DNA from 3 places in the Streptomyces ziwulingensis genome. Region 2 is predicted to be linked to each of the others. Evidence: riboswitches for the same ligand, from Rfam matches in the RefSeq annotation. Region 2 holds a riboswitch; each other region holds the start of a gene.
What was found. A riboswitch is a leader RNA that binds a small molecule or an ion and turns the genes downstream of it on or off. The one in region 2 is predicted to bind cyclic di-AMP.
Positions count from the first base shown of each region.

Region 1: another riboswitch for cyclic di-AMP. It lies ahead of ABEB00_RS02300 (transglycosylase SLT domain-containing protein); the one in region 2 lies ahead of ABEB00_RS25180 (peptidoglycan DD-metalloendopeptidase family protein).
Region 3: another riboswitch for cyclic di-AMP. It lies ahead of ABEB00_RS18905 (transglycosylase family protein); the one in region 2 lies ahead of ABEB00_RS25180 (peptidoglycan DD-metalloendopeptidase family protein).

Region 1 is NZ_BAABIG010000005.1:64,776-72,365, forward strand. Features, by position in the region: gene ABEB00_RS02290 (LolA family protein) at 1-1,181, opposite strand, end outside; gene ABEB00_RS02295 (polyprenyl synthetase family protein) at 1,484-2,494, opposite strand; cyclic di-AMP (ydaO/yuaA leader) riboswitch at 3,209-3,377, shown strand; gene ABEB00_RS02300 (transglycosylase SLT domain-containing protein) at 3,380-3,895, shown strand; gene ABEB00_RS02305 (HAD family hydrolase) at 3,911-4,723, opposite strand; gene ABEB00_RS02310 (GNAT family N-acetyltransferase) at 4,960-6,048, shown strand; gene ABEB00_RS02315 (glycosyltransferase family 2 protein) at 6,120-7,553, shown strand.
Region 2 is NZ_BAABIG010000054.1:137,184-144,773, reverse strand. Features, by position in the region: gene ABEB00_RS25200 (aspartate aminotransferase family protein) at 1-148, shown strand, start outside; gene ABEB00_RS25195 (helix-turn-helix domain-containing protein) at 233-844, shown strand; gene ABEB00_RS25190 (DUF6126 family protein) at 841-960, shown strand; gene ABEB00_RS25185 (tyrosine-protein phosphatase) at 992-1,789, opposite strand; cyclic di-AMP (ydaO/yuaA leader) riboswitch at 2,214-2,389, shown strand; gene ABEB00_RS25180 (peptidoglycan DD-metalloendopeptidase family protein) at 2,392-3,345, shown strand; gene ABEB00_RS25175 (SGNH/GDSL hydrolase family protein) at 3,563-4,348, shown strand; gene ABEB00_RS25170 (MBL fold metallo-hydrolase) at 4,432-5,616, shown strand; gene ABEB00_RS25165 (rhamnogalacturonan lyase family protein) at 5,743-5,982, opposite strand; partial or broken gene ABEB00_RS25160 (rhamnogalacturonan lyase family protein) at 6,028-6,259, opposite strand; gene ABEB00_RS25155 (hypothetical protein) at 6,283-6,408, shown strand; gene ABEB00_RS25150 (hypothetical protein) at 6,580-7,311, shown strand; gene ABEB00_RS25145 (DUF6603 domain-containing protein) at 7,516-7,590, shown strand, end outside.
Region 3 is NZ_BAABIG010000034.1:63,471-71,060, forward strand. Features, by position in the region: gene ABEB00_RS18875 (adenosylhomocysteinase) at 1-551, shown strand, start outside; gene ABEB00_RS18880 (NUDIX hydrolase) at 567-1,112, shown strand; gene ABEB00_RS18885 (Ppx/GppA phosphatase family protein) at 1,178-2,155, opposite strand; gene ABEB00_RS18890 (DUF501 domain-containing protein) at 2,152-2,691, opposite strand; gene ABEB00_RS18895 (FtsB family cell division protein) at 2,898-3,380, opposite strand; gene eno (phosphopyruvate hydratase) at 3,509-4,798, opposite strand; gene ABEB00_RS18905 (transglycosylase family protein) at 5,058-5,807, opposite strand; cyclic di-AMP (ydaO/yuaA leader) riboswitch at 5,811-5,977, opposite strand; gene ABEB00_RS18910 (transglycosylase family protein) at 6,152-7,231, opposite strand; gene ABEB00_RS18915 (cytochrome P450 family protein) at 7,377-7,590, opposite strand, start outside.

The DNA of each region.
Region 1 (7,590 bases), on a different contig from region 2:
GCGTTGACCAGGCGGGTGCTGAACACCGTGCCCTTGCCGAACTCGCCGCTGACCTGGTCGCCGAGCGAGCCGAGGAAGCCACCGAGGGCGCCGCCCGCCTCGCCGGCCGGCAGGCCGCCCCGGGAGCCGGTGTCGAAGGCGGCGACCGTGTTCCAGCCCTCGCCGAGGACCTTCAGGCCGTCGAGGCCGGCGGCGAGGTCCCGCTGCGCCCGCTGCGCCGCGCGGCCGTGCCCGGGTGCCTCGGCGGACACGTCGGCCGGCGCTTCGCCCTCGGTGACCTTCGCGCCCTCGGGCGGGGTGAAGTCGAAGGTGGAGGCGTCCGGCTTCGCGAAGTCGACCTTGGTGAATCCGGCGTCCACGACCGCCGCGCCGCCGGCGGCCGGGGTGAGGGTGAACTTCAGCGGCGTCCCGGTCTCCGCGTCCACGGCCACGGTGATCGCGCCGACCGTGGAGCCCTGCTGCCGCGGCTCGATCACCAGCCGGTACGCGTCCCGGCCGGCCACCTGGGCGGTGCCGTCGACGGTCACCGAGGTGGTGTCGTCGACCGCCTTCAGTGCCTGCTCGGCGAGGTCCTTCGGCGTGGCCGGGACCTGTTCGCGCGCGGCACCGGCCCGGTCGGAGACGGTGGTGTGGTAGACCTCGCCGGACTTGCTGTCGTAGCCCCAGACGTCCTTGCCGTCGTGGATGACGCTGTACTCGGCGGCGTCCTGGAGCAGCGACACCTTCTGCCGGTCGGGGCCGTCGGCGGCGACGCGCAGCGTGTGGGTGCCGGTCGCCAGTTCGGTGAGCCTGGCGGTGGGGTCGGCGGCGGAGCCGTCCTTCGCGCCGGAGCCGGCGGCGCCGGACATCAGGCCGCTCTCCAGACCGCCGAGGTCGGGCAGCCCGAGGTCGGTGCTGATCTTCACGGTGCCGGAGAGCTGTTCCTCGTCCGACTCGGCTATCCGCTGGACGAGTCGGGTGGCGGTGATCTCGGGAAGGTCCGGGTCGCCGGAGTCGGCGAGCGCCGGGACGAGCCCGATCGTCGCCGCCGCGACGCCCACGACCGTCACCGGGACGACGTACCGCGCGGCCCCGCGCCGCCTCGCCGCCCGCAGCTCGTCCTGAGCGGCGGCGGCCTGACCGGCACTCTGCTCGGCGTTCTGCTCCGCGGCCGTGCTGCCGTCGGATCCGTACGGTGCCATGTGTGCCCTACCTCCGTCGTCGGCGGCGGCTCTCCCGCGACCTCGCACCGGTCCGCCCGCGCACCGGTCCGCCCTGAGCCGCCATTCTCACCCGAATCGGTGAGGATTGGTGGTTTCCGTGAGGACCATCTGACCAAATCGGCGGACCGCAAGCGTCAGTCCCCGGGCTCAACTCGTCTACTGCTGCGGTATGACACCGGGGGGCTACGGCTCCCCCGACCCGTAAGGGACGGGGCACCCGGCGAGTGGGCGCGAGGGAGGCGCGGCGGGCACGCGGCGGGGGCGGGGCGGGGCGCGGCGGGTCAGCCGGCCCGGTGCACCACCGCGTCGCACAGTTCCACCAGCGCGGTCTTCGCCTCGCACTCGCGCAGCGGGGCCAGTGCGGCGCGGGCGTCCTTCGCGTAGCGGACGGTGTCCCGCCGGGCCTGCTCCAGCGCCGGGTGGGCGCGCAGCAGCCGCAGCGCCTCCGCGTGCCGGGCGTCGTCGGTGAGGTCGGAGTCGAGCAGCTCGCACAGGGCGAGGTCCTCGGCGAGTCCGAGGCGGGCCGCCCGCTCGCGCAGCCGGAGCACGGGCAGGGTCGGGATGCCCTCGCGCAGGTCGGTGCCGGGGGTCTTGCCGGACTCGTGGGAGTCGGAGGCGATGTCCAGCACGTCGTCGGCGAGCTGGAAGGCGACGCCGAGCCGCTCGCCGTACTGGGTGAGGACGTCGACGACCGTCTCGTCGGCGCCGGACATCATGGCGCCGAACCGGCAGGAGACGGCCACCAGCGAGCCGGTCTTGCCGCCCAGCACGTCCAGGTAGTGCTCGACCGGGTCCCGGCCGTCCTGCGGTCCCGCGGTCTCCAGGATCTGGCCGGTGACAAGGCGCTCGAACGCCAGGGCCTGCACCCGGACCGCCTCCGGCCCGAGGTCGGCGAGGATCTGCGAGGCGCGGGCGAACAGGAAGTCGCCGGTGAGGACGGCGACGGAGTTGTCCCAGCGGGTGTTGGCGCTGGGCACCCCGCGCCGGACCTCGGCCTCGTCCATCACGTCGTCGTGGTACAGCGTGGCGAGGTGGGTCAGCTCCACGACGACGGCCGAGGGCACGATGCCCGGGGCGTCGGGGTCGCCGAACTGGGCCGCGAGCATCACCAGCAGTGGCCGGAAACGCTTGCCGCCCGCCCGCACCAGGTGCTGGGCGGCCTCCGTGATGAAGGGCACCTCGCTCTTGGTTGCCTCAAGCAACCCTTCCTCGACAGCCGCCATTCCGCCCTGGACACCGGCTTCCAGAGCCTGGTCCCGCACGCTCAGCCCGAACGGCCCGACGACGGTCACGAGGGGTCTCCTGTCTGCTGGTGTCCACTGCGGTCACACGGTTTGTCGATAGGTCGCTGCCACCACTCAAGTCAGCGTATCCGGTCACCTTTCGATCACCGATAGCGCCCACCGTTACAGGCCGGTCGGTATCGGACCATGATCGGTACGTTTCTGATCAGGTGATATGAGCAGCCGTGCGCGGACTTCGCCGAGCGGTCGGGGCGCGCCGGCGAAGGAGGGTTCCTCCGGAGACCCCACCACCCCCTCCAACGTCCGACGGCCCGGGAACGTCACCCATTCGACACGCAAACCCGCGTTCCCGCTCTCGGCCGAGTACCTCCTCACTGATAGCCGGGCAGGCGCCGCGACGGCCGAAATCCGGCCATCGGACCGGGCGTGGGGACACCCGGCGACCGCCTTGGCGAGCGGCCGCGACCACGCTCGGGCAGTTACAGCCAAGTTGCAGCTATTGCCCGATTTGCCACTTTTGCTGAGCCCAGTGAGTTGGCTCACGCCACCACCCCGGCCGGCCCGTCCCCCACGGACACCCTCGCCCCGTTGTCCCGTAAGCCAGTTGAGCCTTGCCACTCGCAAAGGATCAAGCACACCAAATCGCCCAGACCAAGGTCAACATGCACGTTGGTGATTCCGGCACTTGTTTCCGACATGTGCTTCCGCATACGTTCCCGGCCTGTCGGGCGGACGCCGAATCCTGCCACCGCCGGACAGACCCACATCCACCCACCAACTCACGCACGGCAGGAGCGGGGGACCCAGGTAAGCCGCCGCGCCGGTCCGCGGACCAGTGCGGCTAGGGGTCAAGCGGCGCCCAGCGGGGCGCCACCGGGCACCTCCCGCCCGAACCCGACAGCTCACCTCGCAGGCGTAGGAGAGGACCTCACCATGCCCGCAAACGGCCTCCGGTTCGCCGGGACCACCCGCCTCACCCGCAAGCTCGCCGTCGCCGGTGCCGGCGCCGCCGTGCTCGCGCTGCCGCTCTTCGGCGCCACCAGCGCCTCCGCCGCCCCGGCCGCCCCGGCCGCCGACTCGACCACGACGGCGGTCACCACGGCCGCCATGACCGCGGCCAACGGCTACAGCAACACCCTGGACGGCTGGATCCGCCAGTCGCTCGACATCATGGCCGCCAAGGGGATACCCGGTTCGTACGACGGCATCTACCGCAACGTGATGCGGGAGTCGTCCGGCAACCAGTTCGCCATCAACAACTGGGACGTCAACGCCGTCAACGGCACCCCGTCCAAGGGTCTGCTCCAGGTGATCGCGCCGACCTTCGAGGCGTACCACGTCGACGGCACCTCCTGGGACCCGTACGACCCGGTCGCGAACATCACCGCCGCCTGCAACTACGCGGCCCAGCGGTACGGCTCCATGGACAACGTCTTCGGCGCCTACTGATCTCCCCCGCCGGCTTCAGAGAACTGCCGGGAAGAGTCGTTCGAGGACGACGGCCACGCCGTCGTCCTCGTTCGACGTGGTGACCTCGTCGGCCACCGCCTTCAGCTCCGGGTGGGCGCCGGCCATGGCGACGCCGCGCGCCGCCCAGTCGAACATGGGGATGTCGTTGGGCATGTCGCCGAAGGCGACCGTCTGCGCCGCCCGCAGCCCCAGGTGGCGCGCGGCCAGCGCCAGACCGGTGGCCTTGGTGACCCCGCACGGCTGCAGCTCGACCGTCCCCGGCCCCGACATGGTGACCGTCGCCAGCGAACCGACCACCCCGCGCGCCGTCGCCGCCAGCTCGTCGTCGGACAGGTAGGGGTGGCGCAGCAGCACCTTGCTGAGCGGTGCCTCCCACAGGTCGTCGCGCCGGCCGACCCGGACGGCGGGCAGCGTCGGGTGGGGCATCAGGTACCCCGGCTCGATCAGCGTGAGCCCGTCGACCCCGTCCTGGTCGACGGCTGCGTACACCTGGCCCACCTCGGCCTCGATCTTGCCGAGCGCGGTCTCGGCCAGCTCCCGGTCCAGGGTGACCGACCACAGCAGGCGGTCCGCGCCGGCGTCGTACACCTGCGCGCCCTGCCCGCACACCGCGAGCCCCCCGCAGCCGAGGTCGGTGAGGAGGGTGCGCACTCTGGGCGCCGGGCGGCCCGTCACCACGAGGTGTTGCGCGCCGGCCTCCGCCACGCGGGCCAGCGCGGCGCGCGACCGGTCGGAGACGGTGTCGTCGCCGCGGAGCAGCGTCCCGTCCAGGTCGGTGGCGACGAGTGCGTAAGCGGTGGGGTCCATGATCAGAGAATACGGATCCCGAGGGGTCCCGACTCACCGTCGTCAAGGGGGCGTTCACGCGCGCGCCCCCCACACACAACTGTCCGAAAGCTGACGCTACATCGGCTAAGGGCGGTTGAAGCGCTGTGCACCGGTTGGCAGCAACATGCTCCGCTGCCTACCCCCGAACGGGCCCCGGAGGTACCTTCCTACTGTCCAGGGGGCTTGATCGGGGGGTCGGGTTGAACAGCGGACGCATTCGGGTGCTCGTGCCGGAGGAACTGGGCGAGGGGGAACGGCAGCACTGGCGCGAACTGCGGGCCAAGTCGCCGTCCCCGCGCAACCCCTTCATGGAACCGGAATTCACCGACGTCATCGGCCGGGTCCGGCCCGGGGCGCGCGTCGCGGTGGTGTACGAGGGCGGCGCGGCCGCCGGTTTCCTGCCCTTCGAGCGGGGACGGCTGGGCCAGGGCCGGGCCGTCGGCCTCGGCGTCTCCGACTGCCAGGGGGCGGTGCTGCGCCAGGGCCTGGTCCCCGGCGCCCCGGGCGCTCCCGACGCCCGCGAGCTGCTGCGGGCCTGCCGCCTGTCCAGTCTCGCCTTCGACAACGTGGAGGCGGAGCAGCCCCTGTTCCTGCCGTACGCCGCCGAGAGGTACGCGGCGCACGTCATCGACGTGGCGCGGGGCTACCGGGCGTACGAGGACGTCCTGCGGGCCCGGTCGCCGAAGTTCCTGAAGACGACCCTGGCCAAGGAGCGCCGGCTCGGCCGCCAGGTCGGGGACGTGCGGTTCGTGTTCGACGAACGGGATCCGGCCGCGCTGCGCACGCTCATGGCGTGGAAGTCGGCGCAGTACCGCAGGACCGGCCGCCGGGACCGGTTCGCCCGGGAGTGGATCACCCGGCTGGTGCACCGGCTGGCCGAGACCCGGGCCACCGAGTGCTCGGGCACGCTGTCCGTGCTCTACGCCGGCCGACGGCCGGTCGCCGCCCACTTCGGGCTCCGCTCGACGACCGTCCTGGCCTGCTGGTTCCCGGCGTACGACCCGGAGGCCGCGAAGTACTCGCCGGGGCTGGTGCTGCATCTGCGGATGGCCGAGGCCGCCGCCGCCGAGGGCATCGGCCTGCTGGACCTGGGGCGGGGCGCGGCCGAGTACAAGGACTCGCTGAAAACCGGCGAACGGCCCGTCTACGAAGGTGCGGTGACGCGTTGGGGGGCGGGCGCGGCACTGCACTGGCTCGGACGCGAGCCCGCGCGCCGGGCGCACGGGTTCGTGCGCGCCCGTCCCCGGCTCGCGTCGGTGGCGGCACGGACACTGAAGGGCGCGGGGCGGCTGCGCGGCAGATGAGGCGTGCGCGGGGCGCGCGGACGTGAGGGGGGCGGCCAGGGGGCCGGCTCCGGTGACCGAGGGGGATGCGCATGTTCGGTACGGCACGCGCGCGGCAGGAGACGGAACGGGAGATCGCGGACTTCCTGAGCATCGGGCCGGTGCAGGTGGCCGAGCTGGATCTCGGGGGCGCGGACACCGGCGGACCGGCGCACGACGGGGCCTCGCGCGGCGGGGTGTCGCTCAGACCGGGGCCGGGGGGTCCGCCCGTGACCGCAGGTGAGGTGTTCGTGCTGGTCCGGCGGGCGGGGGTGCCGGTCGGCACGCTGGTCGGGCGGGTGCCGGAGGGCGCCGACCCGGTGGACGTACTGGCGCGGCTCGCGCGGGACGTACTGCCGCCGGGGGCCGGAGAGGCGACGGCGCCGGGGCCGGCGGCCGGACCACCGGAGCGGGGGCCGGCGCTCCCGTCCGCCAGTGTCGTCGTGGCCACCCGGGAGCGCGTGGGGCAACTGGCCCGCGCGCTGGACTCGCTGCTCGTCCAGGACCACCCCGACTACGAGGTGGTCGTCGTGGACAACGCGCCGGTGACCGCCGAGACCCGCGAACTGGTCGAACGCGAGTACGGCGAACGGGTGCGGTACGTGTGCGAACCGGTGCCCGGCCTCGCGGTCGCCCACAACCGGGGGCTCGCCGCCGTGCGCGGCGAGGTGATCGCCTTCACCGACGACGACGTGGTCGCCGACCCGCGCTGGCTGACCGAGCTGTGCGCGCCGTTCGCCGCCGACCCGCGCCTCGGCTGCGCGACCGGCCTGATCCTGCCCGCGCGGCTGCGCACCCCCGCACAGGTCCTGCTGGAGAGCCACGGCGGCTTCGCGAAGGGCTTCACGCCACGGACGTACGATCCGCGGCGGCCGCCCGCCGACGAACCGCTGTTCCCGTTCACGGCCGGACGGTTCGGCTCGGGTGCCGGCATGGCCTTCCGTACGGCGGTGCTGCGCGCGGCCGGCGGTTTCGACCCGGCCACCGGGGCGGGCACCCGCGCCCGCGGCGGCGACGACCTCTACGGCTTCGTCCGCGTCCTCGCCCGCGGCCACCGGCTGCACTACACCCCGCGCGCCCTGGTGTGGCACCACCACCGGGAGGGCTGGCGGGACCTGGAGACCCAGGCGTTCGGCTACGGCGCCGGCCTGACCGCCTACCTCACGGCGACCCTCGTGAACAGTCCCGCCCTGCTCCCCTCCTTCCTGGCCCGGCTGCCCCGGGGCCTGGCCCACGCGCGGACGCTCACCGCCGTACGGGACAAGAAAGAGGACGGGGACGGGGACGGGGGCGAGGGTAGGGGCGGGGGCGGGGGCGAGGGTGGGAGTGGGGGCGGGGGCGGGGGCGGGGTCCCGGGTGGGCACGACGCCCGTACCCATCCCTGGCCGCGGCGTCTTTCGCGCCTGCAGCGCCGGGGCATGCTGTACGGCCCCGTCGGCTATCTGCGAGCCCGCCGCGCCCTGCGCACGGACGGCGGAAAGCCGTGAGGAGAAGAGGCGGGACCGAGGGGGACGGGAGTGCGAG
Region 2 (7,590 bases):
ACTGATCCCGCCGCTGATCATCGGCGAGCGGGAGGTGGACCGGTTCGTGGACGCCTTCACCGAGGTGATGGACGACGCGCACAACGGCGGCGGCCTGATGTGGGACTTCGGCAGGACACTGGTGAAGCAGGCGCTGGCCAACCGCTAGCACGGGCCGCGCGTGACCACTATGAGATTTGCCTCTAAGGCAATAAATTTGCCGCAGAGGCAAGACTGCGGCTGAATGGGGAGCATGAGTTCCTCGGAAGCCGAGCCCGCGGCGGACCTGCCCGCCGTGGCTCCCCAGCTCCGCGCGCTGCGCCGCCGCGCCTCCCTCACCCTGGAGGTGGCCGCCCGCGCCGCGGGACTGTCACCGGCCCACCTCTCCCGGCTGGAGACCGGACAGCGCCAGCCGTCCCTGCCGATGCTGCTCGCGCTGGCCCGCGTCTACGGTACGACCGTCTCGGAGCTGCTCGGCGAGACGGCCGCCGACCGGGACGCCGTGGTGGTGGCCGCCGACATGGAACCGACCGCGGCGGGCGGCTGGACCTACCGGCAGGCCGGCGCCGCCGGCCGCGCCATGCAGGCGCTGCGCGTCCAGGTGCCGTACGGCTCCCAGGGCGACATCGTGCGCGTGCACCCCGGCGAGGAGTGGCTGTACGTACTGAGCGGGCGGCTGCGGCTGCGCCTCGGCGACACCGCGCATCTGCTCGGCCCCGGCGACAGCGCGCACTTCGACTCGCTCACCCCGCACCGCCTCGCCGCCCAGGACCACGACGGCGTCGAGGTCCTGTTCGTCCACACCCTGCTGCAGAGTCCCACGGCCACCCTGTGCCTGGGCCCCACCACCGGAGAGATGCCATGACCGACATGGAGGAGAAGTTCCCCCGCGCCCTGTGGGTGCGCCTGATCATCTACATCGCGGTGGGGCACGTCTTCGCGGCCTTCATCTATCTGCTCTTCGAGGTCGGCGCCAAGTAGCTCCCCCGGCTTCCGGGAGCCGTCGCCCGGCTCAGTCGAGCAGGCGCTCGCGCAGCCGCTCCCGGGTCGCGGGCGTCAGCCGCAGTCCCCGCTCCAGGTAGGCGTCGAGGGAGCCCCAGGTCTCCTCGGCGGTGTCGAGGGCCGCTGCCAGATACTCGGCGCGCGCGTCGAACAGGGGGCTCAGCAGCTCCATGACCTCGGGGGAGTAGGCCGACCTGGCGGTGCCGCTGCGGCGCACCTGGTAGCGGCGGTGCGTGGCGTTGGACTTCAGGTAGTCGTCGAGGAGGGCCTCGCGCTCGACGCCGACGGCGAGCAGGGTCACGGCCACCGACAGGCCCGCGCGGTCCTTGCCCGCCGAGCAGTGCATGAGGGCGGGGACGCTGTCCTCGGCGAGCGCGTGCACCACCCGGGAGTGCTCCGCCGTACGGTCGGTGATGATCGACCGGTACGAGGCGATCATGCGGTCCGCGCCCTTGCCGTCGGCGAGTATCCCGCGCAACTGGTCGAGGTCGCCGTCGCGGACCATCCTCCAGAACTCGGCGCCGTCGGCGGGGTCGGAGAGCGGCAGGTTCACGTTGCGGGTGCCCGGCAGGGTGACGTCAGGGCCTTCGAGCCGCTGGTCGGCGGCGTTGCGGAAGTCGAAGATCGTGTGGATGCCCAGCGTCGCGAGGAACGCCGCGTCCTCGGCGGTGGCATGGGCGAGGTGACCGCTGCGGAACAGCACACCGAACCGCACCCGCCGGCCGTCGGCGGTCGGGAGTCCGCCCACGTCACGGAAGTTGCGCACGCCGGCCAGCTCGGGCTCGGTCGACGGGACCTGCTGCGTCACGAGGACTCCTCCCACTGCGTCCGCCGGCGCTGCTCGACGGCGGGCACACCCGACGATACGGCATCCCTTGCCTGGGGCAATGAGTTCTCCTGAGGCTTAAGCCCCCGATGTCCCACTGGCTCCCTTTATCCCTAATACAACACAAAACCCCAACTCCACCTGTAATAAACGATGCTGGCGTGGCAGCGCGTGAGCAGCGTCATAACCGTGACGGTGCGTTGCTGGGCATGCTCACGTAATGCAGGTGCTTTTCGTGGGAGTTTGCCGTGCGCCGCGTTCCTGATTTCCACGGAGCGTGACGAGGCGTTCCCGGAAAGGATCAAGCGAAACCCGGTCCCCGGGAATCCCGCGCTTGTCCCCGCCCGTCCCGGTCCCTTACGTTCACCACCGATCCGGACGGACGCCTAATCCTGCCGCCGACCGGACTCCGCACCCACCCACCACCCGTATCGGCAGGAGCGGGGGACCCACAGGTACAACTGCCTGTTCCGGTTCCCGGGACGGCTAGGGGTAAAGCCGCGTCCATACGTCCATGGCGGCGGCCGGGCATCTCCAGCCCGCACCCGACAGCTCACCTCGTAGGCGCCGGAGAGGAATTCACCATGCCCGCGAAGGGTAAGCACCGCCGTACCAAGACCCAGCGCCTGACCCGCACCATAGCCATCGCCGGAACCGGCGGCGCCGCGCTCGCACTTCCGCTCCTGGGGGCCGCCGGCGCCCACGCCGCCCCCGCGCAGTCCGTCACCGAGCACGCCGCGCAGTCCCTGCCGACGGCCGCCAGGACCGTCGCGAAGGACTCCGGCGACGACGCCGGGAAGCGCACCTACACCGTGCGCGGCGGCGACTACCTGGCGAAGATCGCCGACGAGCAGAACGTCAGCGGCGGCTGGCAGAAGCTCTACGCGGACAACCGCGCGGCCGTCGGCTCGGACCCCTCGCTGATCCACCCGGGCCTGAAGCTCTCGGTGGGCGGCAAGGCCGCGACGGCCACGACCGCGGAGTCGAAGTCGAGCGAGTCGCCGGCGGCCGGGTCGGGCACGGCCGGGTCGAAGACCACGCAGCCGTCGCAGTCGTCGGCGGAGTCCTCCGACGCCGAGGGCGCCACGGCCCAGTCGGCCGGTACCGCCGGTAACACCACGGCGACCTCCTCCGGCTTCGTGCTGCCCGTCGCGAACGGCACCGTCGGCACCCCCTACCACCAGTCGGGCAGCATGTGGTCCAGCGGCTACCACACCGGCACCGACTTCGTGGTCCCGACCGGCACCTCCCTGAAGGCCGTGGGCGCGGGCACCGTCGTCTCCGCCGGCTGGGGCGGCGCGTACGGCAATCAGGTCGTCATCCAGCTCAGCGACGGCCACTACGCCCAGTACGGCCACCTGTCCTCGCTCTCCGTCGCCGGCGGCGAGACCGTGACCGCGGGGCAGCAGATCGGCCTCTCCGGCGCCACCGGCAACGTGACCGGCCCGCACCTGCACTTCGAGATCCGTACCACCCCGGACTACGGCTCCGACATCGACCCGCTCGCCTACCTGCGCGCGCACGGCGTCTCCGTCTGAGCCACCCCCCCGCACCGCCGAAGGCCGGACCCCGATCCCCGGGTCCGGCCTTCGGTCATGTCCGGTTTTCAGTGGGTCACTTATTCCGCAATTGGCGAACACTTTGCGAGTGGCCTTTCTCACCGCCGGTCAACCCCGCCCTACGGTCGCGTAGGTCACATTCAAAGGTGAATCATGGGCCGACGTGGCAGACGATTCGAAGAATGACAGCGGAAGAGTGATCGGGTCGTACGTGGCGGTGGGGGACAGCTTCACCGAGGGCGTCGGCGACCGCGGCCCCGACGGGTCATGGGTCGGCTGGGCCGACCGCTTCGCCGTCCTGCTCGCCGACCGGCGGCCCGAGGGCGACTTCACCTACACCAACCTCGCGGTGCGCGGCAGACTGCTCGACCGCATCGTGGCGGACCAGGTGCCCCAGGCGGTCGGACTCGCGCCGGACCTGGTCTCCTTCTGCGCGGGCGGCAACGACATCATCCGGCCCGGCACCGACCCCGACGAACTGGCCGAGCGGTTCGAGCGGGCCGTCCGCGCGCTCAGCGCCGTGGCCGGCACCGTGCTGGTGACCACCGGCTTCGACACCCGCGGGGTACCCGTCCTCAAGCACCTGCGCGGCAAGATCGCCACGTACAACGGACATGTGCGGGCCGTCGCCGACCGGTACGGCTGCCCGGTGCTGGACCTGTGGTCGCTGCGCGGCTTCCAGGACCGCCGGGCCTGGGACGCCGACCGGCTGCACCTCTCGCCCGAGGGGCACACGCGGGTGGCGCTCCGCGCCGGGCAGGTTCTCGGCCTGCCGGTGCCGGCCGACCCGGACCAGGCATGGCCGCCGCTGCCGCCCCGCGGCGCACTCGACATCCGGCGGGACGACGTCCAGTGGGCGCGTGAGTACCTGGTGCCGTGGATCGGGCGCCGGCTGCGCGGCCAGTCCTCCGGCGACCATGTGATCGCCAAGGGGACCCTGTCGGCGGCCGACATCAGGACCCGGATCGCGACGGTGGCCTGAAGCCCCGTACGGCAGTTGCCGGCCGGGACTGTCACACCGGGCGACCATAATGGAAGCCAGACCTACTCCACCTGGAGGTACCCGTGGCCGCTGACCGTTCCCCGAGTCCCGGGCTCCTCGCCCGGCGCCCCGCGGCCTTCGGTGTGGATCCGAGTGGCGAGCGCATGGCGCGCATCCGCAGATCGCCGCATTTCGCGGACGGCGTGTTCCAGAACCCGGGAGGTACCGCCCGGACCCGGCCCGCCGGATCGACGACGGCCTTGGCCAAGCTCTACTTCGACCGCGAGTCCCGCTCCCGCCGGTCCCCTCAAGGGGCGATCCCGGTCCACGCCACCACCCTGGCCGACCTCGCCCGCCCGCCGGCCACCGGACTGCGGGTGACCTGGATGGGACACTCCAGCGTGCTGGTGGAGATCGACGGGCACCGGGTGCTGTTCGATCCCGTATGGGGCGAGCGGTGCTCCCCGTTCCCCTTCGCCGGCCCGAAGCGGCTGCACCCCGCGCCGCTGCCGCTGGCCGCCCTCGGCCCGGTCGACGTGGTCGTCATCTCCCACGACCACTACGACCACCTCGACCTGCCCACGATCAAGGCACTGGCCGGCACGGACACCCTCTTCGCCGTCCCGCTCGGCGTCGGCGCCCACCTGGAGCACTGGGGGGTCCCCGCGGCGCAACTGCGCGAACTGGACTGGCACGAGTCGACGAAGGTCGGCGGCATCACCCTCACCGCGACCCCGGCCCGCCACTTCTGCGGCCGCGGCCTGCGCAACACCCAGCACACCCTCTGGGCCTCCTGGGCCGTCGCCGGCGACGCCCACCGCGTCTACCACAGCGGCGACACCGGCTACTTCGAGGGCTTCAAGGAGATCGGCGCCGCCCACGGCCCGTTCGACGCCACGATGATCCAGGTCGGGGCGTATTCGGAGTTCTGGCCGGACATCCACATGACTCCCGAGGAAGGCGTCCGCGCCCACCTCGACCTGCAGGGAGGCGCTCCGGGCGGGGTGCTGCTGCCGATCCACTGGGGCACCTTCAACCTGGCTCCGCACGCGTGGGCGGAGCCGGGGGAGTGGATGAAGGACGCGGCGGAGGAGGCCGGCCAGGCGGTGGCGTCCCCGCGGCCGGGCGAGCCGTTCGAACCGGCGGGGAAGGTTCCGGTGGAGCCGTGGTGGCGGGCGGTGTCCCAGCCGATCGCGCATCCGTGGCGTCGTCCCCCGGGTGCTGAGGGTATTGCCCAGCACTCAGAACAAGCACCGTTGCGGTACTGAAACCAGGCGGTGCCGCAACGACCCCTGGAACCCGAGCACGGAACCGGCTGAGCGTGCGCCGGTCCTCGGCCGCGGGGCGGCCTGCCCGCGAAGACGCTCCCCTTTCGCATGAGGTGATCGGGCGGGTCAGCGCACGTAGACGTTGGGCTGGGGCGGCCTGGTCATGTCGGCGCCCAAGAAGTAGCTGGGGTGGGGTGGCTGGTTGTAGGCGGTGTTCTGCCAGGCCAGGGCGACTCGGTACTGGGCGTTGTGGGCCAGGGTGTGGAGCTTGGTGGTGGTCGGGGCCGGGGTGGCGTAGATGCGCAGGGCGTTGTTGCTGGAGTGGCGCCGGACAACTTCTTCGCGCCCCGACGTGCAGAGCGTCACCGTGTCCGTAGCCGGTGGCGTACATCAGGGTGCCGTCGTCGTTGAGGGTCGCGGAGCCGTAGATGACCTCTTGGCGGCCGTCGGCATCGATGTCGGCGATGGACAGTTGGTGGTTGCCCTGGCCGGCCGCCCGGGAGTTTCCCGAGGCGTTGGAGTCGAACGTCCACCGGCGGGTGAGCCGGCCGTCGCGGAAGCCCCAGGCCGCGACGACGGCACGGGTGTGGTCAACCTTCGCCTTGTGCGGGAGTCTTCGTCTGCTGTTGGTCTCAGTCGTCAGTACGGTCCCAGGACGGCGTCCCTGTGACGCACGCGCCCGAGAAACAACGGGACGCGGTGTCCCGGCGGTTGACGACCTGGGGGTCGAGCACGGCGGTGATCGCTCCGCTGACGACCTGGCGGATCCTCGTGGTGCCCGGCTGGCTCTGAGTAGATCTTCGCCCGTCCTGGCCCAGGGGGTGCCATCCGGCGCGACCCGCACCTTCCGTCACATGTCCGGAAACTTCTCCCCCGGCCCGTCGGGGGCTTGCGCGTTCCGTCGATCAGCGGAGAGCCTGTGGCGGGCCAGGGCGGTGCACAATCCGGTGGGGGGATTGCGGAATGATTGCGCCTGCGGACCTTCATGCCTACAACTTGGACGAGCCGTATGGGGCTCGCTATCGCAAGATGATTAAGTTCCTCCGCCAAAGGTACGCAACACACACCCCGGGCAGCTCGGGTGATGCGCGCTTCTTCCGTGTCGATGTCACGCTGAAAGCCGGGCAGGTCCGCCTCTATTTCCTGAAGCAGAGTCTGTACCTCCAGGGATGGTCGGTTCTGCACAACAACGCCGAACGCTACCTCGCCGTCGACAAGACGGAGGGGATGTGCCCTCAGGGGCTCGCCGACGCCGGTCCGAACGTACGTATTCAGATCGGCTACACGGCAGACGCTGCGACTCGCACATTGAGCGGCGACACGCTGCGGACGGATCTGCTGTCACTCCACACTTATCTGACCGGCCTGCCGCTCCAGGGGAAAACCAACCGACCCCCACCCTGGGACGAAGCCCAAAGTGCATTCCACAGGGTCGTCCGAATGACCGCGGAGATGGCCAGATTCGGAGGTTTCTGCACGAGTTTCATGACCACCTGGCCCCTTCCATGGCCCCAGTCCACCGTGATCGATCCGGCGAACAAGACCACCGAGCTGTCGTTCGACTGGGCGGTCAACGAATGGGACGGCCTGTCAAAGAGAGTCCGCAGGGAGGATGTCACCCTGAAATGCAAGGGACGTGAGGTGACCCAACCAGAAGCCGAGGAGATCATGGGAGATGGCGCCCTTTGCCGCTAAGGGCTGTCCCGCGATTCCTGGCGGGCGCGCGACGACAGCTACGGCACCTCGCCGCGTTGTCGGATCGTCCGCATACATCCAGTATGCGGACGACCCTCCGCCTTGCGATGCACCGCATCTGACGCCGCACGCTGATCCACCAGGAAATGCGGGACAGCCCTTAGCCGGACAGCACCGGTACCGCGACCCGACAGGGGGAGTTCCATGGATCTCGACGCTCTCAAGGCACATCTCACCGGTCTGGGCGAGCCACCGGCCCTGCGCACCACGGACACCGCG
Region 3 (7,590 bases), on a different contig from region 2:
TGGTGATCGGGTTCGGCAAGCTCGGCTCGTCCATCGCCCGCCTGTTGCACGGCAAAGGCGTACAAGTCACCGTGTACGACGTCGACCCCGTGCGGCAGGCACAGGCCCTCTCGCAGGGCTTCACCGTGGCGCGCGACCGGGACACCGCTCTGCGTGGCGCCGGCCTCGTGCTCTGTGCCACTGGCGCGGTGTCCCTGCGGGGCGAGGATTTCGCCACGCTGCGGAACGGCGCGTACGTCGCGACCGTGACCTCGTCCGAGGACGAACTCGACCTCGCCGCGCTCCCTCGCGTCTACCAGCGGGCGCCCCAGGGTGAGCACGTCACGCGCTACTCGACGACCGGCCACTACTTCTACCTGCTCAACGGAGGGAACGCCGTCAACTTCCTGCACGGCGCCCACGTCGGGCCCTTCATCTTTCTCGTGCAGTCCGAAATCCTCGCCGCGATCCGGTTGCTGTCCCGCGGCGGCCTCGGGGCCGGTATGCACGAGGTAGGCGCCGACGATCGGGCAACCATCGCGGCAACGTGGCTCAGCTACTTCAATCGATAAAGGAACGGAGCGGCCATGCAGATCTCGGCACAGCATGTACGCGAGACGGTCGACGCCTACCTCGCCGGGCACCCCGGCGAGAAAGACGCTCTGACCGCGCTCGTCGCAACGCTCGACCAGGCTGGCGACAACATCACGTCACGAAAGGAGTTCCGCGGCCACACCACGGCCGGCGCCGCCCTGCTCCGCCCCGACGGCCGCGTACTCACCATCGAACATCGTGCGCTGCGCAAGTGGCTGCTGCCCGGCGGCCACATCGAGGACAGCGACACGACCCTCGTAGCCGCGGCCCAGCGTGAACTGGCGGAAGAAACCGGGATCAGTCCCGACCGTGTCGAGCCCGGCGGTCACCTGCCGCTGCACATCGACGTGCATGCGATTCCGGCGAACCCCGCCAAGGGCGAGCCGGAACACTTGCACTTCGACTTCCGGTACCTGTTCCGGACCACGGCCGACCTGGTCGAGCTGCAAGAAGAAGAGGTCACGGCCCACTCGTGGCAGTTGGCCGACACTCTGACGGCCGAGCCCCTGCGCTCCCGTCTGCTGAACGCCGCGCGGTAGCGCCCGAGGGCCGCCCCGGTGGATGAGTTCCGGAGCGGCCCGAGAGCTGCCCGCGTCACCCCGGGTCAGCCGTCGATCTTCCGCTGCTCGTGCTCGATGTCCTCCGCCACCTTGAAGGCGATCCCGTCGAGGATGTCGTGTTCGCTGACGACGACCTCCTCGGCGCCGGTGCGTTCCATGAGGGAGAGCAGGACCAGGGCGCCGGCCGCGATCACGTCGACCCGGCCGGGGTGCATGGCGGGGATCGCCGCGCGTTCGGCGTGGGTGGAGCGCAGGAGGCGGTCGGTGATCTCGCGGACCCGCTCGCGGGAGACCCGGGAGTGGTGGATGGCGACCGAGTCGTACACCGGCAGTTCCTGCGCGATCGCCGACACGGTCGTCACCGATCCGGCGAGTCCCACCAGGGTGCGGGCCTCGCCGAGCGGCACGCTCTCCTGCGCGAGGTCGAGGGCCGCCTCGATGTCCGCCCGCATCGCCGCGATCCGCTCCTCGGTGGGCGGGTCGACGACCACCCCGTCCGCCACCAGGTGCCGCTCGGTCATCCGGACGCAGCCGATGTCCACGGAGCGGGCGGCGCGCACCCGGTCGTCGCCGACGACGAACTCGGTCGAGCCGCCGCCGATGTCCACGACCAGGAAGGGCCGGTCCAGGTCGGCGCGGCCGGTCAGTTCCTTGGTGGCGCCGGTGAAGGAGAACTCCGCCTCCTGGTCACCGGTGATCACCTCCGGTTCGACGCCGAGGATGTCCAGGACGCCGCGGACGAAGTCGTCGCGGTTCTCCGCGTCCCGGGAGGCGGAGGTGGCCACGAAGCGCAGCCGTTCGACGCCGTGGTCCTTGACGACCTGGGCGTACTCGCGGCAGGCGGCGAAGGTCCGCTCCAGCGCCTCGGGGGCGAGCCGTCCGGTGCGGTCGACGCCCTGTCCGAGCCGCACGATCGTCATCCGCCGGTCCAGGTCGGTCAGCTCGCCGGTGCCGGGGTCGGCGTCGGCGACCAGCAGACGGATGGAGTTCGTACCGCAGTCGATGGCGGCGACACGGGTCACTGGGCGTCTCCCTCGCTCGACGGGGCCCGCGTCACGCAGGTCCCCTTGGCCCACCACTCGGGCAGCATCTCCAGCGCCTCGTCACCCAGCGGGTTCACGCCCGGCCCGGCGGCCAGCGAGTGGGCGACGAGCACATGCAGGCACTTGACCCGGTCGGGCATGCCGCCCGCGCTCGGGAAGCCCGTCAGCTCCTCGATCTCGTCGCGGCGCCGGAGGTAGTCCTCGTGCGCGGCGCGGTAGGCGGCGGCCAGCTCGGGGTCGGTGGCGAGCCGCTCGGTCATCTCCTTCATCACCCCGTTGGCCTCCAGGGTGCCGATCGCCGAGCTGGCCTTCGGGCACGTCAGGTAGTACAGCGTGGGGAAGGGCGTGCCGTCGGGCAGCCGCGGGGCGGTCTCCACGACGTCCGGCTGTCCGCACGGGCACCGGTGCGCGATGGCGCGCAGTCCGCGGGGCGGGCGCCCGAGCTGCTGCTTGAACGCCTCGACGTCCGCGTCGGTGGGTTCGGTGCGCGGGGTGGGCGGCGGGGGCGTATCCATGACTGTCTTCTGGAGGTCTCTCTGTCGGTTCACGGGCGTCGTCGGTTCACGGGTGGCGTAGCTGTTTCACTGGCGGTGTGGCTTCACTGGCGGCGTGGCTTCACTGGCGGCGTCTGATCACTGTCGTCATCGCCTCACTGCCCTCATCGCTTCACGGGCCGCGTTCGGTTCACGGGGGGCGTTCGGCTCACCCGGCGACGTCCGGCTCACCGGCGGCGGGTGGCGGCGTCGGCCTTGTCGACCGCGTCGAAGACGTTGCGGTACCAGGGGCGGTCGGCGGCGCGCAGTCCGGCGCGGGACTGCTCGGCGGTGCCCGGGTCGACGACGATGAACCCGGTCTCGCCCGGCCTCACATAGTGCAGCCGCAGCCGGATCTGCTGTTCGGCGTAGGCGTCGTCCTGCCAGCGCGCCTTGAGGTCGCGCAGCTTCTCGACCCGCTGCCTGGCCTGCTGCTTCTCCCGCTGCAGGTCGGCGATCCCGTCCCGCTGGGCGATGTACTGCCGGATCGGGTAGGCGAGCGCCACGACGAGCGAGCAGATCACCATCGCGAGCAGCGCGGCGCGGCCGGTCAGCCGGGAGCGCCGGGCCTGGCGCTTGGTCTGCGAGCGGTAGACCCGGGCCGCGGTCTGCTCGCCGAGCGCCCGGATCCGGGTCGTGGTGGAGAAACGGTCCCGGTCCTTGACCGCCATGTGCCGCGCCTCCCGTTCACCGTCTTCACGGCCTCATACGTGCGTACGTCCCCGCACACGGTACGGGACCGGGTACGGGGACGTACGTACGACGCTGCCTGCCGGGCGGTGCTCCGCCCCGGCGGTGCCTACTGGTTCGCGGAACGGAACCGGGGGAAGGCGCTGCGGCCGGCGTACACCGCGGCGTCGTCCAGGATCTCCTCGATGCGCAGGAGCTGGTTGTACTTGGCGACGCGCTCGGAGCGGGCCGGGGCGCCGGTCTTGATCTGGCCGCAGTTGGTGGCGACGGCGAGGTCGGCGATGGTGACGTCCTCGGTCTCGCCGGAGCGGTGGGACATCATGCACTTGAAGCCGCTGCGCTGGGCCAGCTCGACGGCGTCCAGCGTCTCGGTGAGCGAGCCGATCTGGTTGACCTTGACCAGCAGGGCGTTGGCGGCGCCCTCCTCGATGCCGCGGGCCAGACGCTCGGGGTTGGTGACGAACAGGTCGTCGCCGACGAGCTGGACCTTGTCACCGAGCTTGTCGGTGATGGTCTTCCAGCCCTCCCAGTCGTCCTCGAACAGCGGGTCCTCGATGGAGACGAGCGGGTACGCGTCGACCAGCTCCGCGTAGTACTCGGTCATCTCGGCGGCGGTGCGCTCCTTGCCCTCGAAGCTGTAGACGCCGTCCTTGTAGAACTCGGAGGCGGCGACGTCGAGGGCGAGGCCGATCTGCTCGCCGGGGGTGTAACCGGCTTCCTTGATCGCCTCCAGGATGAGGTCGAGGGCCTCGCGGTTGGAGCCGAGGTTCGGGGCGAAGCCGCCCTCGTCGCCGAGGCCGGTGGCCAGGCCCTTGCCCTTCAGCACCTTCTTGAGGGTGTGGTAGATCTCGGCGCCCCAGCGCAGCGCCTCGGAGAAGGACTCCGCGCCGATCGGCGCGATCATGAACTCCTGGATGTCCACGTTGGAGTCGGCGTGCGAGCCGCCGTTCAGGATGTTCATCATCGGCACCGGCAGCAGGTGCGCGTTGGGGCCGCCCAGGTAGCGGAAGAGCGGCAGGTCGCTCGCCTCGGAGGCGGCGTGGGCGACGGCGAGGGAGACGCCGAGGATGGCGTTGGCGCCGAGCGAGCCCTTGTTGTCGGTGGCGTCCAGGTCGAACATGGCCTGGTCGATCAGGCGCTGCTCGGTGGCGTCGTAGCCGACCAGCTCCGGGCCGATCTGCTCGATGACGGCGAGGACGGCCTTCTCGACACCCTTGCCGAGGTAGCGGCTGCTGTCGCCGTCACGCAGCTCGATGGCCTCGAAGGCGCCGGTGGAGGCGCCGGACGGAACGGCGGCACGACCCGTGCTGCCGTCGTCGAGGCCGACCTCGACCTCGACCGTGGGGTTGCCTCGGGAGTCCAGGATTTCCCGGGCTACGACGACGTCGATGGACGGCACGAGCATCTCCTTCTTCCATGTGACGCTTTGGTGTGACGCTTCGGTCTGACGTGAGTGTGCGGAGCGCGACGGCTCCGCGGGACGAGCCTAACCGGCCCGCGGTGATCGGCCAGCCGGTCACCCACCCGTTGGACAGAACCGAGAGTAAATTGTTTCCGAACGGAACAAAACCAGGGCGTGTGGTGGCCGCCAGGTTCCGGACATGCCCCCGCCCCGGCGCGTACGGGGGAACGCGCGCCGGGGCGGGGAGTCCGGGGGCCTACTTCAGGTGGAGCTGCTGGCCCGGGTAGATCAGGTCGGCCTGGTCGACGATGTCGTCGTTCAGCTTGAACAGCTTGGCCCAGCCGCCGGCCACGTCGCGCTCCTTGGCGATGGAGCTGAGGGTGTCTCCCTTGACGACCTTGTACTCGCCGTCACCCTTCTCGACCTTCTTGCCGGTCGGGGTGGTGACGGTCTTCTTCGCGACCGGGCGCTCCGCGGAGCGGGACGCCTTCTGCTCGGTGGAGCGGTCGGCGGTGGAGCCGGTGCTCCGGCTCTGCGGCTGGCTCTGGGGCTGGGACTGGCTCTGGGACTGGCCGCTGTCCTGGGTGCCCGTGGCGGAGCCGCCGCCCTGGCTGCCGGTGGAGCCGCCGGTGGAGGCGCCGGACAGGCCGGTGCCGCAGCTCGGCCAGGCGCCCTTGCCCTGGGCCGCCAGGACCTTCTCGGCGACCTGGATCTGCTGGGCCTTGCCGGCCTGGTCCGCGGTGGCGGCGTACTGGGTGCCGCCGTACGCGGCCCAGGTGGAGGCGGAGAACTGCAGGCCGCCGTAGTACCCGTTGCCGGTGTTGATGGACCAGTTGCCGCCGGACTCGCACTGGGCGACGGTGTCCCACTCGGAGGTGGTGGCGGCGGAGGCGTTGCCGGCCACCATCAGCGGGGCGGCGACGGCGACACCGGCCACACCGGCGACGGCGATGGCGCGGCTGGCCTTGGACGGGCGACGGTGCGTGCCCTTGCCGGAAAACAGCATGGTTGATCCCCTCACCGACGCCTGCGAGGTGAGCTGTCGGGTTCGGGCCGGTTGAGTTGCCCGGCCGGGTTCCTCACGGAACTCGGCTCCACCCCTAGCCGCTCCGGCTCAACTGCCCGGTGCGGCACTTACCTTGGGTCCCCCGCTCCTGCCTTCGGCGCTTGCGCGACGACTGTTCCCGGGTGGCCGCTGGCAGGATTCGGCGTTGCGGCACCGGGGCCCGCGATGGCGAGCGATCACGACCGTAGCCACGCGCCACGGACATTTTCAAAGACGATCAGGGCTTCTGAGATCTATGTCTCACGGAGATCAATACGGACATTCATTCCCAAACATGGAGTGAACTACCGCTGCTTTTCGCCCGATTCGACACCGACAGCAAGCTTCTGACCGGGAACGATGTGATCCGGGTCGGCGCCCACCGTCTCCTCGTTCTCCGTGTAGAGGGAACGCCACCCTCCGGCGAGGTCGAGGGAGTCGGCGATGGCCCAGAGATTGTCGCCGGCGCGCACGGTGTACGTCCCGTCGGCCGCGGCGCGCGCGGTGGAGTCGCCGCGGGAGGCGTGCCGGCCCGAGGACCCGTCCGTACGGTCCCGCGTCGCGCTTCCGTCCGAGGTGCCGCCGCGGTGACGTCCGGCCCCGGAGGTGTCGGCGTCGGCGTCGGCCAGCGCCGAAGAACCGGTTTCCTGTACGGACTTGCCGGTACTGTCCCGCTTTGTGGTGGCCGAGCCGCTCGTCCCGGCGGCGGTTGAGCCGGATTCGGCGGACGTGTCGGACTTGGCCGATTCGTCACCACTGTCCGTCGACTTCTCGGAGGGGGAGGCCGAAGGCGACGCCGAGGAGCCGGTCTTCGTACCGGACTTGGTGCCGGATGCGGTCCCGGCCGCGGTCCCGGTCTCGTCCGCGTCCTCCTCGTCGGCCGACGACTTGGCCGAGGACTTGGCGGAGGACTTGACGGACGGAACGGACCCATTGGTGCCGGACGTTCCGGTGGTGGGCGTCTCCTCCGCCGATTCGGCCGACCCGTCGCCCGTGGTGCCGCTCGCCGACCCGGCGGCCAGTCCGGCGAGCGGTCCGCAGGTCGGCCAGGCGGTGACGCCCCGCGCCGACAGCATCTTCTCGGCGACCTTGACCTGCTGGGCGCGGCTGGCCTGGTCGGCGCTGGTGGCGTAGGCGAGCCCGCCGAACTTCTCCCAGTCCTCCTGGGACAACTGCAAACCGCCGTAATAGCCGTTGCCGCTGTTCTGGCTCCAGGCGCCGCCGGTCTCGCATTCGGCGACGCGGTCCCAGGTGGTGCCGTCGGCCGCGTGGGCGCCGGTGGCCCCCAGGAGCGGGATCGCGATGGCGGAGCCGGTGACTCCGGCAGCGACGACCAGGGCCGGAGCCTGGCGGGGGCGACGGTGACGGCCGTTCCCGGAGAGCATGCGGAGACCTTTCGCGTGACAGCAGGGGGTCCGCGCGGCGATGGTGCTCGGCCGCCGCGCTGATCCGTGAACGTATAGGCATACGATCACTAGTCACAAGTTCATGCCGTGTAGATCACATGGAGATCACAGAAGTGAAGGTGTGTCACTTTTGCATGTGTGACGAGTCGTTCTCCGAAGGGGAGGCGACGGGTGTGAACGACACGGGGAGGGTGCGCAGGCCACGCATGATGAGCCCGCCGCGCCAGCGCAGTTCGGCCGGGTCGGCCGCGAGCCGCAGGTCGGGCAGGCGGGTGAGGAGCGTGGCCAGCGCGGTCTGGCCCTCCAGGCGGGCGAGCGGGGCGCCCAGGCAGTAGTGG